2 regions of the Kosakonia sp. YIM B13571 genome follow, and region 2 is predicted to be linked to the other one. Evidence: predicted binding sites of a transcription regulator. Region 2 holds the regulator's gene; the other holds the start of a gene.
The links. Region 2 encodes LexA, which represses DNA repair genes until DNA is damaged. Its sites were predicted from a motif close to TNCTGTATGTACATACAGNA; they were not measured.
Positions count from the first base shown of each region.

Region 1: the regulator LexA is predicted to act here: its motif matches at 3,413-3,432, upstream of sbmC (DNA gyrase inhibitor SbmC).

Region 1 covers NZ_JBHZPL010000003.1:203,699-211,884, reverse strand. Annotated here, with positions in the region: gene ACFX4O_RS09365 (L-threonine kinase) at 343-1,203, shown strand; gene ACFX4O_RS09360 (DUF496 family protein) at 1,235-1,570, opposite strand; gene ACFX4O_RS09355 (FUSC family protein) at 1,737-2,795, opposite strand; gene sbmC (DNA gyrase inhibitor SbmC) at 2,922-3,395, opposite strand; gene dacD (serine-type D-Ala-D-Ala carboxypeptidase DacD) at 3,517-4,677, opposite strand; gene sbcB (exodeoxyribonuclease I) at 4,888-6,312, shown strand; gene tsuB (thiosulfate utilization sulfurtransferase TsuB/YeeD) at 6,345-6,572, opposite strand; gene tsuA (thiosulfate utilization transporter TsuA/YeeE) at 6,588-7,643, opposite strand; gene ACFX4O_RS09325 (APC family permease) at 7,812-8,186, opposite strand, start outside.
Region 2 covers NZ_JBHZPL010000009.1:18,382-26,567, forward strand. Annotated here, with positions in the region: gene plsB (glycerol-3-phosphate 1-O-acyltransferase PlsB) at 1-2,054, opposite strand, end outside; gene ACFX4O_RS18345 (diacylglycerol kinase) at 2,185-2,553, shown strand; gene lexA (transcriptional repressor LexA) at 2,662-3,279, shown strand; gene dinF (MATE family efflux transporter DinF) at 3,361-4,695, shown strand; gene ACFX4O_RS18360 (CsbD family protein) at 4,874-5,083, shown strand; gene zur (zinc uptake transcriptional repressor Zur) at 5,366-5,881, opposite strand; gene traF (conjugal transfer protein TraF) at 6,165-7,481, shown strand; gene dusA (tRNA dihydrouridine(20/20a) synthase DusA) at 7,564-8,186, shown strand, end outside.

The DNA of each region.
Region 1 (8,186 bases), on a different contig from region 2:
CGCTATAACAATGTATTGCTCACCCGCTTTTATCAACACCTGATTTATTCAGGTTTCGCGTCACGATTTTCAGTGTCGGAATTAACTCAACGCTGCATGAGTCATTCAAACACCTTCTAAGGCTGTAAACAAAATAGCGGTAGAACCTCTTCATAATCTGACGGAAAGATGTGTGTAATCACGCGCCTGCGGAAATCCTCAACTGGGAATGATAAAGACCATGTGCAGCGAGCAATGTCGAAATATCTTCGTGCTCGGGTGGAGACATGCCAACGTGGCGTTAATGCTGGCATTCGACGGGATGAAATGACACTATCCGTTTTATTTTTTAGGGGGATCACCGTGGCGCAGGCAGCATGTCCCGCATCCTGCGGCGAAATAATCCAGGGCTGGATACTCGGCGGCGAAAAGCTGGTCTCCTGCCCGGTGGCGTGGTACAGCCATGTGGAAGTCACCACCGGCACGCCACTGGCCAAAGAGCGCCCGCTCACCCGCGCGATGATCAAACTGTTGCTGGCGCACTGGCAACTTCCCGCGTCCCTCTCGTCAACGCTGCGTATCGACTGCCGCTCCACCATTCCAGTGGCGAAAGGCATGGCCAGCAGCACAGCCGATATTGCGGCGACAGCCGTAGCGGCTGCCCGACATCTTAATCAGCCGCTGGATGAAGAAACACTGGCTCAGCTCTGCGTGACGCTGGAGCCGACCGACAGCACGCTGTTTTCGGGCCTGACGCTGTTTGACCATAACACCGCAGCGACCCGCATTCCCTGTGGCGCACTTCCGCACAGCGAGGTTCTGCTGCTGGAGAGCCCGCTGACACTGACGACCGCAGATTATCACCGGATGACGCGCCAGCAGGCGCTGCTCGACAATGCGGGCACTCTGGACAGAGCATGGCAAACGCTACAACGCGCTTGCGCGAAAAATGATGCCGCACTGCTGGGCGAAGCCGCAACACTCAGCGCGATAGCCAGCCAGGCGCTATTGCAAAAACCGGCGTTCAATACCCTGCTCAATCTGGTGGAACGATTCGATTTGTACGGTCTGAACGTGGCGCATAGCGGGAGCGTGGTGGGTTTGTTTCTTGATTCAGCACGTCATGATGTGGAAGCGGTTTGCAGTTTTCTAGCGAAGAGGGAACTGGCGGTACACTGGCCAAAAAGCTATTTGTTGGAGATGGTGGCGGGCGGCGTGAAATAGGGGTGAGAGGCGAACCTCTCACCGCGAGGCATTATTCGGTTTTTGCTTCAACCGACTTCAGTTCGCCCATGGTTTTCAGCTTTTTGGAAATGTCACGACGTTCTTTCGACAGCTCGGCGTTTTTGATGATGTAATCATCTACGCGATCTTCGTAGTCGGTTTTCATGCTGGCGATAATGCCCTGAATGGCTTCAACGCTCATGCCTGGTTTGATGTAATCGCTGAGGTTATCCAGCAGCAGAACACGCTTCTGGTTATCACGGATCTTCTTCTCAACGTCCTGAATTTCACGCTGCAACTTATTCTTGCGGCGGAACAGACGCACAAACTCCAGAACATCCTGGAACGAAGGCTTGGTTGTTTCCATTTTTACACCCCTGATAATGTGAGATTCGGATTCGTTAACGCAACAAGCTTAGAGGCAAACCTACCCAAAGCGGTTGCATATGACAATAATTTTTCCTTTTCTCTATCATAACCACAAATCCAGCTGAATCGAAACAACCAGACTGTGTCCGGCGGCTATCTGCCGCTTATTTGCGCAATGCCCGGCAAATCAAATGCGATAACAATTCCAGTTGACGCGCCAATTCCAGGCTTAACCAGACATAACCATGAATAGACGTTTCGGCCAGCGCATCTCCTTGATGTTCGCGGCTTAACTGGCGTAACTCGGTGACAATCTCATTGAGCTTTTCCGTGTTTGCCAGAATCGGCTGCGGGTTGCCTTCATACAACGCGTGGGCAATGGTCAGCAACGTCTGCTGCGTCATCTGCTGCGTTTCACGCAGAGTATTGGCATTGATCATGACAAAATGGCTGGCGCGCGAGCTCCAGTGGGCGTTAATTTGCAACTCCAGCATGCACACCAAATTACGGCTGACGGTCTGGATAGCTTCAAAAATCGCTTTCTGGATATGGGTCTCTTTACTGGCTGGCGTGATTAAGCCGCGCATTTTTACCACGTCATTGAGAATTTTTTGCAGGTGTTTTTCCAGACGCGGCCGCTCCACCAGGTTGCGTGATAAACCCGCCTGATAGACCCGGTTAAACGCCGTGACGTAATTCGCCATCTGAATGCGCCAGTGCAAAAAAGCCCGCTGCGGCCAGATGCCGGTGAACAGCATCGCCAACAACGAACCAATAATCACATCGCCGCTGCGCCACAATGCGGTATGCATATCCCCGGTCGGCGCGCCGACCACCACCGAGAGCGTCACGCCGATAATCAGCGCCTGATAAGGCTTTTTACCGAGCGCCAGCCAGCCGCATATAAACATCGCAACGGCACACCACACCAGCATCACCGGCAAAGAAATCAGTTCCAGCCTTAATGCCACCAGCCCCAGTGCAGCGCCGAAGATAGTTCCGCCGATGCGCTCAAACGCGCGCGGTACAACGTTACCCCAAAAGGAAATTGGCCCCATCAGCACCACCAGCGTGATTAATGGCCAGGTACCTTCCGGCACATCCAGCAGGCGGATCAGCAGGAAAGTCAGCACAAAAGCCAATGCAATGCGCACGCCATGTACGACGTGATAATGGCGGTAAAGACGGATTTCAAAAAGGCTGAGTGATTTATCGCGACGCACGCCCGTTCTCCGGGTTAGAAATAAAAAGAGGCGCAATTGTAGGATTTTTCAGTGGCAGATATCACCTTTTTAAACAAAAAAGAGACGCCAGCTTGATCCTGACGTCCCTTTGCGCGCGTTTACTGCTTACAGCACTTTCGGCTCTACCGGAATATACATCTCGATTTCCCAGTAACCGTCGCGCTGACCGTCGTTGCGATAGACTTCGAAACAGGGTCCGGCCGAAATTTGTAATGCCTGATCGGTGAGCAACTCATCGAAAAAAAGATCCCAGCTGGCTGCAAACTCTTCGTTGTAAACCCGTGCCTGCGCCACCGCGTACTGGCCACCCGGAACCTCTGTGGTCATCACCCCTTCGCTGTTGGCTGGCACCTGAAACGCATCGTCAACGGTGATCGCCACATCCGCCCGCAATTTTTCTGCGGGTACTTCATCCGGGTTGTCGTAATAAACACAAATCCACTCCAACGGCTGGATCTGCTTGTTATCAACCCACATCGACAGCTGCGCAAATCCCTGTTTAACTTTCTCGTCCCACGGCCCGACCAGATGAAACCCGGCAATACGGCGTTTTTCACACTGCTTGACTGTGTAGCTCATACTAACTCCCTTAGTGTTACTGTTCGAACATACAGTATAACTGGCAGGCCTGCGCCTGCCATCTGCAACAACTCAATTATGAGAGCAAGCTCGCATGCCTTCCAGCCAACGCTTGACGGTGTCAGCTTTTATGATGGAGGTAATCGCTCAAACGCGAGAACCAACCGCCTTTGCCAACGCTATCCAGCGTAACCAATGGCCAATGGGCTATCACTTTATCGCGGTCAAAAAGCTGGATTTCACCCACGCGCTGATGCGCGGCAAGCGGGGCATCCAGCTCTTTGTTGTCCAGCACATATTTAGCTTTCACATTTTGCAGTTCCGCTTTGGGCAGCACCAGCCAGTAATCCTGATCGGTGCCGACATCAACCTGTTCTTTATCACCGTACCACACCCGTTCACTGCCCACTTTCTTACCATTACGCAGAATTTCCACGGTGTTAAAATTCTGCTGACCCCAGTGCAGCAGCTTACGCGCCTGGTCTTCACGCCCTTTCGGGCTGTCTGCGCCCATGACCACCGCAATCAAACGCCGCTCTCCGTCCACGCTTGAGGCGATCAGGTTAAAGCCCGCGCCAGACGTGTGACCGGTTTTCAGCCCATCAACGTTCAGCGTCTTATCCCATAACAAACCGTTGCGGTTTTGCTGGGTAATGCCGTTCCACGTCAGGCTTTTTTCACTGTACATATGATAGAAATCCGGCTCGCCATGAATGATGGCGCGGGAGAGTACCGCCAGATCATACGCAGAGCTGTGCTGGCCTGGCGCATCCAGCCCGTGTACGGTTTCAAAATGGGTATCGCGCAGATTCAGCTTCTGGACGTAATCATTCATCATAGTGACAAATTGCGGTTGCCCGCCCGCCACGTGATCCGCCAGCGCCACGCAGGCATCGTTACCGGAATCAACAATCAAACCACGGCTCAAGTCGCGCACCGTCAGGCGATCGCCCGGTTTAAGAAACATCAATGAAGAACCATCGAACACCGGGTTTCCTTTTGCCCAGGCGTCTTTTCCGACGGTGACGACATCATCAGCGCTGATGCGGTGGCTATCAATAGCGCGGTCAACCACGTAGCCGGTCATCAGTTTGGTCAGGCTCGCCGGGTTACGTTGCTGATGTTCATTGCCCGCTGTTAAGATTTGCCCGGTGGTGTAGTCCATCAATACCCAGGAGCCAGCCTGAATTGCCGGGGGCTGAGGGGCAAAAGGTAAGTCGTCGGCGTAAGCGTGGTTAACGCATACCGCCAGCAAAGAAGCAGCAAACAAACGGCGTTTCAATGAAATATCCTCAGTAGCATCTGAAATCGTCGTTCTTTTTACGGAACTTCGTGTGTCGTTACCTGGTTAAATTGCAAAAAAGTGTGACACAGATCGATTTTAAGCACCTGTTTTTGCGAAGGTCTGCGGAAGAATGACCGGTTTTCCTTCGGCACACGCGCCGGGATGGTTTACCATAGTGGGCATATTTACTGACAGGATGAGCATCTGGTGTCTGATTCCGCCGCAACGCCCACTTTTCTCTTTCACGATTATGAAACTTTCGGTACCAGCCCGGCGCTGGATCGCCCGGCGCAGTTCGCCGCGATTCGCACCGACGCGAATTTCAACATTATTGGCGAACCGGAAGTCTTCTATTGCAAACCGGCAGACGACTATCTGCCGCAGCCGGAAGCGGTGCTAATAACCGGCATTACGCCGCAAATAGCGCGCGCCAAAGGCGAGAACGAAGCGGCTTTCGCTAAACGTATTCACGATCTGTTCACCGTGCCGAACACCTGTGTGCTCGGTTACAACAATGTGCGTTTTGATGACGAAGTGACGCGCAATATTTTCTACCGCAACTTCTACGATCCTTATGCCTGGAGCTGGCAAAACCATAATTCACGCTGGGATCTGCTGGACGTCATGCGCGCCTGCTACGCCCTGCGCCCGGACGGGATTAACTGGCCGGAAAACGAGGATGGTCTGCCCAGTTTTCGTCTTGAACATCTGACTAAAGCCAACGGTATCGAACATGCGAACGCCCACGATGCAATGGCAGACGTTTACGCCACTATCGCCATGGCGCAACTGGTAAAAGCGAAACAGCCGAAGCTGTTCGACTATCTGTTCAGCCATCGCCATAAGCAGAAGCTGGCGACGCTGATTGATGTGCCACAAATGAAACCGCTGGTGCATGTCTCCGGGATGTTTGGTGCCTGGCGCGGCAACACCAGTTGGGTGGCGCCTCTGGCCTGGCATCCGGAAAACCGCAACGCGGTGATTATGGTGGATCTGGCCGGTGACATGTCGCCGCTGCTGGAACTGGACACCGATGCGCTGCGCGAACGGCTGTATACGCCGAAAGTGGAACTGGGTGAAAGAGCGGCGGTTCCGGTCAAGCTGGTGCATCTGAATAAGTGCCCGATCCTGGCGCAGGCTAACACGCTGCGCCCGCAAGACGCAGAGCGGCTGGGCATTAACCTTCAGCAGTGTCTGGATAATTTGCAAATCCTGCGCGATAACCCGCAGGTGCGCGAGAAAGTGTTGGCGATTTTCGCCGAGGCGGAACCGTTTGTTCCTTCAGATAACGTAGATGCACAAATCTACAACGGCTTTTTCAGCGATGCTGACCGCGCTGCGATGAAGATTTTGCTGGAAACCGAGCCGCGTAACCTGCCCGCACTGGACATCACCTTTGCCGATGCGCGTATTGAAAAATTGCTGTTTAACTACCGGGCACGTAACTTCCCCGGCACGCTGGATGAGCATGAACAGCAGCGCTGGCTTACCCATCGCCGCGACGTCTTAACCCCGGAGTTTTTGCAACACTACGCCGAAGCGCTGCAGGCGCTGTTCCAGCAATATGAAGGTGACAGTGAAAAGCAGTCGCTGTTAAAAGCGCTGTGGCAGTACGCCGAAGAGATTGTCTGAGAGTGCCCTCCCGGTAACGGGAGGGCATCGGCTTACGCCTTCTGCACGGTAATACGCCAGGCGGCGTCGCCAACCTGTTGGTAATCCGTAATGGTGTGGCCCTCTTCCGCCGCCCATTGTGGGATAGCTTCGGTCGCCTGGGTGCAGTCGAACGCAATAATCAGTTCATCGCCACGGGCCATCTCCGCCAGCGCCGCTTTTGCTTCTATCAGAGGAAACGGGCAAACCTGCGTTACCACGTCCAGTTTTTTTACAGCCATAACAGCTCCTGTAAGTTAAGCCGCAGCCGCCGCCAGTTTCGCTTTGCGCTGCGGACGGACATATAAAAACCATGACGCGGTCCATACGCCAAGGATCATAAACACCAGCCCGACCCAGCCCTGCCAGGTCATCATCGCGGTCATCACCAGACCATTACCAATCGAACAGCCGCCAGCCATACTGGCTCCCACGCCCATCAGCAGGCCACCAAACCCGCTGCGCAACGTGGTTTGCGCATCCGCCGCGCGTACGCGAAACTCGCGGCTGGCTTTCGCGGCGATAAACGAACCCAGAAAAATGCCCAGCACCAGGAAGACGCCCCAGTTGAGGAACTTACTCTGCCCTGTGACCAGGAACTGTAAGATGTTGGCGGTCGGCGAGGTAATGCCTAAGCCAAACATACGACCGGTGGCTTCACTAAGTGGCCAGGCAAGCAGCGCAATAAGACCAATCAGTACCGCAGTGACAAAGGGATGCCAGCGCTTTTCAAACAGCAGGTGCGCAAGCCCGGTACGACGCGGCGGTAATGAAGCAATCTTCAGCTTCGGCTTACGCAGCTCTCTGGTGACCGCCCACAGCGTGACGACAAGCAACAGAGCGATTAAGGGCCAGACGGAAACACCGAAGGTTTCGGCAATCGAGTTATGTTCCGTGCTGTAGGTTTTTAGCAGCCCATTAATGCCGTCGGCATGCGGAGAGCGCATTACCGCGCTCATCACCATATAGGTAAACAGTGCAATCCAGCTCCCTATCAACCCTTCACCCGCACGATACCAGGTGCCTGTGGCGCAACCGCCAGCATAGACAATCCCCAGCCCGAAAATGTAACCGCCAACAACAGTGCCAAGCCACGGGAACGCACCGGCATTGTATTGCAGCACTCCGCTCTGGATTAATGCAAAAACACCAACGCTTTGAATGGCGATGGCAATCAACAGGGCATAAAACATCCGGTTATTTTTCGCGATGTACATATCGCGAAACCCACCGGTCAGGCAGAAGCGCCCGCGCTGCATCACAAACCCCAACAGTGCGCCGCAAATCAATCCACTTACAATCATTGAAAGCATAACGGTAACAACGTTAGAAAAAACCAGATCGCAAATTTTCCACACGCAGCATGGCTGGAACCAATAACGAAATTATCTAACTTAGTTTGCGAGGTTATTAATAGGGAAGTAACCGATACAAAAAAGCCGGAGACAAGGCTCCGGCTTAGTAGATGTGCAGAAGAAAATTTACTGCGTGATATCTTCGTACTGCGGGACTGGATTGCGGAAGCTGCGCGTCACACACGCCAGGTAAACCAGGCCAATAGCGCCCCAGATAAGCCCCAGGATCATCGAGCTTTGCTCAAGGTTAATCCACAGCGCGCCAACCGTCAGCGCACCGCATACCGGCAACACCAGATAGTTGAAGTGCTCTTTCAGCGTCTTGTTGCGTTTTTCGCGGATCCAGAACTGGGAGATCACGGACAAGTTAACGAAGGTAAACGCAACGAGCGCACCAAAGTTAATCAGCGCCGTGGCCGTTACCAGGTCAAAACGGATCGCCAGCAGCGCGATTGCGCCAACCAGCAGCACGTTCCACGCCGGAGTACGCCATTTCGGATG
Region 2 (8,186 bases):
CGATCGTCTTTCACCGTCAACAAGCCCTGGCGCAACAGCTCTTGCGTCAGGTTCTCCAGCACTGGCGCCAGCTCCGCTTTTTCCCAACGCAGGAACAACTCGGCTTTCAGCATTGGGTAGAGTAACTCGACGTGGCGCAGGATCTCGCTACGTGAAATGGCACGGTGCTGGGTGACAATCGCTGCCAGCAGCGACGGCAGCATCAGCATATGTGCAATATTGTTGCGGTAGTACGTCATCAACACCGCCTGCTCACGCGGCAGAATGATGATATCGCCGATGGTGTCTTTCTCGACTTCGAACTTGTTCATCTGCAGCGCGTGGTCGATAAGCTCGCTGGCGCTGGCCGAAGGCGTGGTCGAATCCGGGGAATAAGGCACGTTGCGCATCAGCTCGAGATAACAGCTTAACTGCTCGGTCAGTTGCTCGCGCGTCAGTGAACGCTGGCGGGAAGCCAACAGCGCGGTACAACACAGGTTCATGGCGTTAGCCGCACCGGCGTTGTTGATACGCACCATCAGGTCAGCGGCAATGGTGTTCACCGTTGGTGTTAACCACGCCGGACGGATGGATTCAATGGGATCAATGGCTTCGCGCCACTCCGGAACATGATGATTTAGGTAGTTCATCAGCGGGATCGGTTCGCCGAAGTTCACATAGCCCTGACCGAGGTTACGCAGCTTGCTTAAGCCCCGTACCATCTGCAACAGGCTCTCTTTCTCTTTCGTCGCGCCACGCAGCTCTTTGGCGTAAGTACCTACTTCCATCACGTGTTCATAACCGATGTAAATCGGCACCAGCGTGATTGGACGCGTGCCGCCGCGCAGCATCGCCTGGATGGTCATCGACAACGTACCGGTTTTCGGATCCAGCAAACGCCCGGTGCGCGAACGTCCACCCTCAACGAAGTACTCCACCGAATAACCACGGCTGAACAACTCGCCCAAGTATTCGCGGAACACGGTGGAATAAAGCTTGTTGCCTTTAAATGTCCGGCGAATAAAGAAAGCACCCAGGCGGCGGAAAATCGGCCCGGCAGGCCAGAAATTCAAGTTGATACCGGCGGCGATATGCGGCGGCACCAGCCCCTGGTGATAGAGCACATAGGAGAGCAGCAGGTAGTCCATATGGCTGCGATGGCAGGGCACATAGACAATTTCGTGACCGTCATGTGCAAGCTGGCGTACGCGCTCAGCGTTATGCACATTAATGCCCTGATAGAGACGGTTCCAGGTAAAACCCAGAATACGGTCAGTCAGGCGGATCATCTCGTAGGAGAAGTTCGCGGCGATCTCTTCCATCAGCGCGATGGCGTTTTGCTGCGCCTTATCATGGGAGATTTTTTTGCTGCGCGCTTCATCTTCAACGGCGCGGGCAATCGCCTTGGACGAGAGCAATTTGTTAAACAAATCCTGACGGGCCGGCAGGCGTGGACCTACTGCGGCCAGACGCTGGCGGGCAAAGTGCATACGCGCCACGCGCGCCAATTTCTGCGCGATAATTTTATCGGTACCGTGTTCGGTCGCCATACGACGCAGCGAAACCGGCGGTGAAAAACGCACAAAGCTGTCGCGGCCAAGCCAGGAAACAGCAAAGAATTTCTGGATGCCGTTCAGCATACGCAGCGGCGGGTTAATTTCGCCTTTTTCACGCCCCGGTGAACGACCAAACATCACCGATACCGGCACCATTTGCACATCCAAATCAGGATGGCTGCGGTGTAAATCCAGGTAGTCGTGGAACAGCTTGATCGACTCTTCTTTTGGCGCGTAATAAGTGAACACGCGCGGGCCGCCGTGGATAAACACGAAACGCGGCAGCAAAGCGCCGTCGATTTCCAGCGGTTCCATGGGATCGGGCAGCTCATGTGCCAGACACTGCGCGCGTAGAGTCAGTAAATCTGCCTTTGAGTTATAAGGCAGCACGTACATGATGGGACGTGACGTATCGAGACCCAGCTCCTGTGCAGGTTCTGCGGGGATCGATTTACTTTTTACCAGTACGCTTAATGGTAAATTCAGTAACTTGTAGTAAATTCGTGGCCAGCCGGACATAAAGGATGTAAAGCCTCTGGTTAATAGTGCCATTGCGCCGCAAGAATATCAGAAAGCACACATAATTTCTGTTGTACCGCTGCGCGCTTGCTGAGACATTGACGCCAATTTAATAAAAAGGTTCTTTTAAATGGCTAATAATACCACCGGTTTCACCCGGATCATTAAAGCCGCTGGATATTCCTGGAAAGGCGTTCGCGCCGCCTGGATCAATGAAGCGGCATTTCGTCAGGAAGCCGTTGCGGTTACCCTGGCAATTATAATCGCTTGCTGGCTCGATATTGACACAATGACGCGCGTACTGCTGATTGGTTCTGTGACGCTGGTGATGATTGTCGAAATTCTGAACAGCGCCATCGAGGCCGTGGTCGATCGTATTGGCTCTGAATTCCATGAACTTTCCGGGCGAGCAAAGGATATGGGCTCAGCGGCGGTGCTGATGTCTATCCTGTTGGCGATGTTTACCTGGATCGCATTACTCTGGTCGCATTTTCGATAACGCTTCCAGAATTCAATAACGTTCTGGTTTTTTGCTTAAATTTGGTTCCAAAATCGCCTTTAGCTGTATATACTCACAGCATAACTGTATATACACCCAGGGGGCGGGATGAAAGCATTAACGGCCAGGCAGCAAGAGGTGTTCGATCTTATTCGCGATCGCATCACTCAAACCGGTATGCCACCAACGCGTGCGGAAATCGCACAGCAATTGGGGTTCCGTTCCCCAAATGCGGCGGAAGAACACCTCAAAGCGCTGGCGCGCAAAGGGGTTATCGAAATCGTATCTGGCGCATCGCGTGGTCTTCGCCTGCTGCTTGAAGAAGAAGAGGACGATATCGGCTTACCGCTGATTGGTCGCGTCGCGGCGGGTGAGCCTCTGCTGGCGCAGCAGCATATCGAAGGCCATTACCAGGTCGATCCGAGCCTCTTTAAACCCCATGCGGATTTCCTGCTGCGCGTGAGCGGCATGTCGATGCGTGACATTGGCATTATGGACGGCGATCTGCTGGCGGTGCACAAAACGCAAGATGTGCGTAACGGCCAGGTCGTTGTTGCGCGTATTGAAGACGAAGTCACGGTCAAACGTTTGAAAAAGCAGGGCAACACCGTTGAACTGCTGCCGGAAAACAGTGAGTTTTCCCCGATCGTCGTCGATCTGCGCGATCAAAACTTTACCATCGAAGGGCTTGCGGTCGGTGTCATTCGTAATGGCGCGTGGTTGTAACGCACATTCGCTCTGCTGCGGAGCTGATTCAGGTTCCGCAGCGATCTCCTCTTTTCCCTCAATAACATTCACATTCATACCATGCCACTGCTAACCACATCCGACAAAGCGCTCTGGCGGCTTGCACTGCCGATGATCTTCTCGAATATCACTGTCCCGTTGCTGGGGCTAGTGGATACGGCGGTAGTGGGGCATCTGGACAGCCCGGTTTACCTGGGCGGTGTGGCGATTGGCGCAACGGCAACCAGTTTCCTCTTTATGTTGCTGCTCTTTTTGCGCATGAGCACCACCGGGCTAACAGCTCAGGCGTTCGGCGCGAAGAATGCGCCCGCGCTGGCGCGTGCGTTAGTCCAGCCTTTGCTGCTGGCGCTGGGCGCTGGTGTACTGATTGCTGTGTTGCGCACGCCGATTATCGGCGTGGCGCTGCATATCACCGGCGGTAGCGAGGCGGTGCTGGAACAGGCGCAGCGGTTCCTGGATATTCGCTGGTTGAGCGCACCCGCTTCGCTGGGCAACCTGGTATTGCTCGGTTGGTTGCTCGGCGTGCAGTATGCGCGCGCACCGGTGATCTTGCTGGTGGTGGGGAACCTGCTCAACATCGTGCTCGATCTGTGGTTGGTCATGGGGCTGCATATGAATGTGCAAGGTGCAGCGCTTGCCACGGTGATAGCGGAATACGTCACTTTCGTCATTGGCTTGTGGATGGTGCGACACGTACTGGTGATGCGCGGTATTCCATTGCTGACGTTGAAAAATGCATGGCGCGGCGGCGTACGGCGTTTGCTGGCGCTGAACCGCGATATCATGTTGCGTTCGTTGCTGCTGCAACTCTGCTTTGGTTCGATAACGGTGTTTGGTGCCCGCCTCGGTGATGAGACGGTGGCAGCAAACGCGGTGCTGATGATGTTTTTAACCTTTACCGCTTATGCGCTGGATGGTTTCGCGTATGCGGTTGAAGCCCACTCCGGGCAGGCTTACGGCGCCAGAGACGGCCGTCAATTGATGCATATCTGGCGGGCTGCTTGCCGGCAGGCCGGTCTGGTGGCGCTGTTCTTTGCCGTTGTGTATGCGCTGGCGGGTCAGCAAATTATCGCGTTGTTAACGTCGCTACCCGCCCTGCAACAGCTTGCCGGGCATTATCTAATTTGGCAGGTTATGTTACCGCTAGTGGGGGTGTGGTGTTATCTGCTGGACGGTATGTTTGTCGGTGCGACGCGCGCGGCCGAAATGCGTAACAGTATGGCAGTGGCGGCGGCGGGGTTTGCCGTTACGCTACTCACCGTGCCTGTTTTGGGTAATCACGGTTTGTGGTTGTCGCTTGCTGTGTTTCTTGCTCTGCGTGGGCTGACGCTGACGCTAGTATGGCGTCGCCACTGGCGTGACAACAGTTGGTTTGCTGCGAGTGATCCTTCCTGATAGCACTTTATCCCTGCTTTAGCGCTCTGCTTTTCTTGTCTCGTTTACGCTGCTTTTATCTTATTAGATGGTTAAAGATTCCGAATAAAATCCATAATGCCGAATCCCTGACTACAATAATCAATACGTTCAGCACGGCGAGAACGTCTATTTTTAACCGAACGATAAGGAGTCCATGATGAATAAAGACGAAGTCGGCGGTAACTGGAAGCAGTTTAAAGGCACTGTGAAAGAGAAATGGGGCAAACTCACCGATGACGATATGACGATCATTGAAGGTAAACGTGATCAGTTGGTGGGTAAAATCCAGGAACGTTACGGTTACGCGAAAGATCAGGCGGAAAAAGAAGTGACGGACTGGGAAACGCGTAATGATTACCGTTGGTAGCCAGCACATCCCCTCATATATGTTAACTCTCTGAAGGCTACCCTGCCCGAAGGTACAAGGATGTACCACCCCCCTTCAAATTTCACATTCATCAGCACGAACGGCCTCCACTCGGCATACAAGCTTCCACACTTTACGCTCTAGGCCACATCTCTCTATCGCGTTTTATCAACGGTTGACCGACGCAGGTTCCCCCGACATTTGCTCGCTTGCCGCCTTTAGAATGCGAAATTTTTCGCGAAATGTTGTGTGTAATGAATAGCCAATAAAAGAGGTGATAAGTTAGCGCGGTTTTTTCTTTACCTGGACGCTATGGTCATGCTGGCAGTGATCGTGATGTCGGCAGGCTTCCACTTCCACGCAGGCCGCACATAAGCCATGTGCTTCAATCACATTATGCCGCAGGGCAAAACCCATTTTCGCCGCCAGCGCATGCATAATATCTTCTACCCCTTCGGCCTGTTCTTCTTTCACTGAACCACAGCGATCACAAATAAACATCGCAGAAGTGTGCGTCGGCTGGTCAAAAAGGTGGCACAGCACATAGCTGTTAGTGGACTCAACCTTGTGGACAAAGCCTTGCTCCAGCAGGAAATCAAGCGCGCGATAAACCGTCGGCGGTTTTGCTTGCGGCTCGCTTTCACGCAGCAGATCGAGCAGATCATAAGCACTTATCGCGCTTTGTTGCAGGCTTAGTAATCGCAACACTTCAAGGCGCTGGGGAGTCAGGCGCACATTGCGCTGCGCGCACAGCTTTTCAGCCTGCACTAACATCTCTTGCGAAGTGGTCTTATCCATTGGCGCTCTCTGGTCGATGAGAATAGAAACCCACACTTTACCATGTCCTGCCGGAAACGCCGAGATCGCCGCCCGTAAACTCCTTTCCACACTTTCCTTCCCGAAATGAATATCCTCTTCTATAAATATTGAGAGTTTCCTCAATAACTATAGTGTTCGTATATATCCTGTACGTTCACCTGATTTAGCTTCTTTTTTGGTCGTTGTTCGCAGCAATAGTGAATTCCTGTTTGTTTTAAAATAAACAGGCTTAAAAAACTCATCTGGCTACGAGACACATATTGTGAATAAAAAATGTAAACTTTCAGCGGTCGCTATCGCTGTCTCCTTCTTTGCGGCAAATCAAGCCGGGGCAGCCAATACCTGGGCAGAAGCACGTAACGATGCAATGGGAGGAACGGGTGTTGCATCGGCAAATTATGGTAGTGGAGCACTCATAAACCCGGCGCTGCTGGCGAAAGCCAAGCCGGAAGATAACGTCACAGTTATCCTGCCGAGCATTCAGGCGCAAATTACCGACAAAGATAACCTTCGCGATGAAATTGATAACATCAATGACAAAATTGATGGTTACAAGAACGTGGTCGATAACCTGACCGCCGCGCAGATCATTGCCAACCCGATTGGCACAGTAAATCAGTTCCAGAGTGCGGCAAAAGACCTGGCTGACGAACTGGTGTTTCTGAAAGGCAAAACCGCGCAGGCTAAAGCTGCCGCTGGCCTTGCGGTCAGTATTCCGAACGATGTGCTCTCGCTGGCTTTTGTCACCAAAGCGTATGCGCACGCCCGCGTAAGCTCGAATATTGATCAGCAAGATATCGATTACCTGCGCAGCATCCAGAACAGTACCACGGTGGCTGCCGGTGAAGCGCTGGGAGCGGTGCTCTCGCCAAACGGTAGCGAAGAGATCACCAAAAACCTCAACTCCACCGCAGCGGGCCGTGCGGCAATCGTCTCCGACTTTGGTATCGCTATGGCGCGCCAGTTTGAAGTCGCTGGCGTGCCTCTATCCCTTGGTGTGACGCCGAAACTGCAAAAAACGTGGGTCTACAACTACACTGCCTCTATTTATGACTACAAAAGCAGTGACTTGAGAGACAGCCGTTATCGTACTGATGACACTGGCTTTAACATCGATGTTGGTGCTGCGGCGGACTTTGGTGAAAACATCACTGTTGGCTTAACCGGCACCAACCTTATCTCCCGTGATATCGATACTCAGGATATTCGTATTCGCAATGGTAGAACCGGTGACGTCACCAATTACAAAGACACCTACCAGATTAGCCCGGTGGTGACCGCTGGTGCGGCCTGGCACAACGATCTGGTGACATTAAGCGCCGACGGGGATTTAACTGAAACCAAAGGCTTTAAGAGCGAGAAAAACTCCCAATATGTGGGCGTTGGTGCGGAAGTTCGCCCGCTTAGCTGGCTGGCGGTACGTGCCGGTTACCGCGCGGATGTGAAAGGCGATGATAAAAACGTCTTCACGGGCGGTGTCGGTTTTGCACCGTTTAACCGCGTCCATGTCGATTTGATGGGGCTGGTCGGTGAAGATGAAACCTGGGGTGCTGGCGCGCAGTTGAGCGTCACCTTCTAAGGTTTAGCCGGAGGCGCTGCGCCTCCGGTTTTCCCTGTGCTATAGTAGCGCCCCTTTTTCATTCGATGCTTAAATATTCGCCATGCTGCCACACAATCAGTCCGCTACTTTTCCTGCCCATCGTTTCTCCATTGCGCCGATGCTCGACTGGACGGACAGACATTGCCGCTACTTCTTGCGCCTGCTGTCGCGCCAGACGTTGCTCTACACCGAAATGGTCACCACCGGTGCCATCATTCATGGTAAGGGCGATTACCTGGCGTACAGCGACGAGGAACATCCGGTAGCGTTGCAGCTCGGCGGTAGCGATCCAGCGCAGCTTGCCCATTGTGCGAAGCTGGCTGAAGCGCGTGGTTATGATGAAATTAACCTCAATGTCGGGTGCCCGTCCGATCGTGTGCAGAATGGTCGTTTCGGCGCGTGCCTGATGGGCGAAGCGCAACTGGTGGCAGACTGCATCAAAGCGATGCGTGATGTGGTGTCGATTCCAGTCACTGTCAAAACGCGTATTGGCATTGACGATCAGGACAGCTACGAATTTCTCTGCGACTTTATTGGCACCGTGGCCGGAAAAGGCGAGTGCGAAAGCTTTATCATCCATGCGCGCAAAGCGTGGCTTTCGGGGTTAAGCCCGAAAGAGAACCGGGAAATCCCGCCGCTGGACTACCCGCGCGTTTATCAGTTGAAGCGTGATTTTCCGCATCT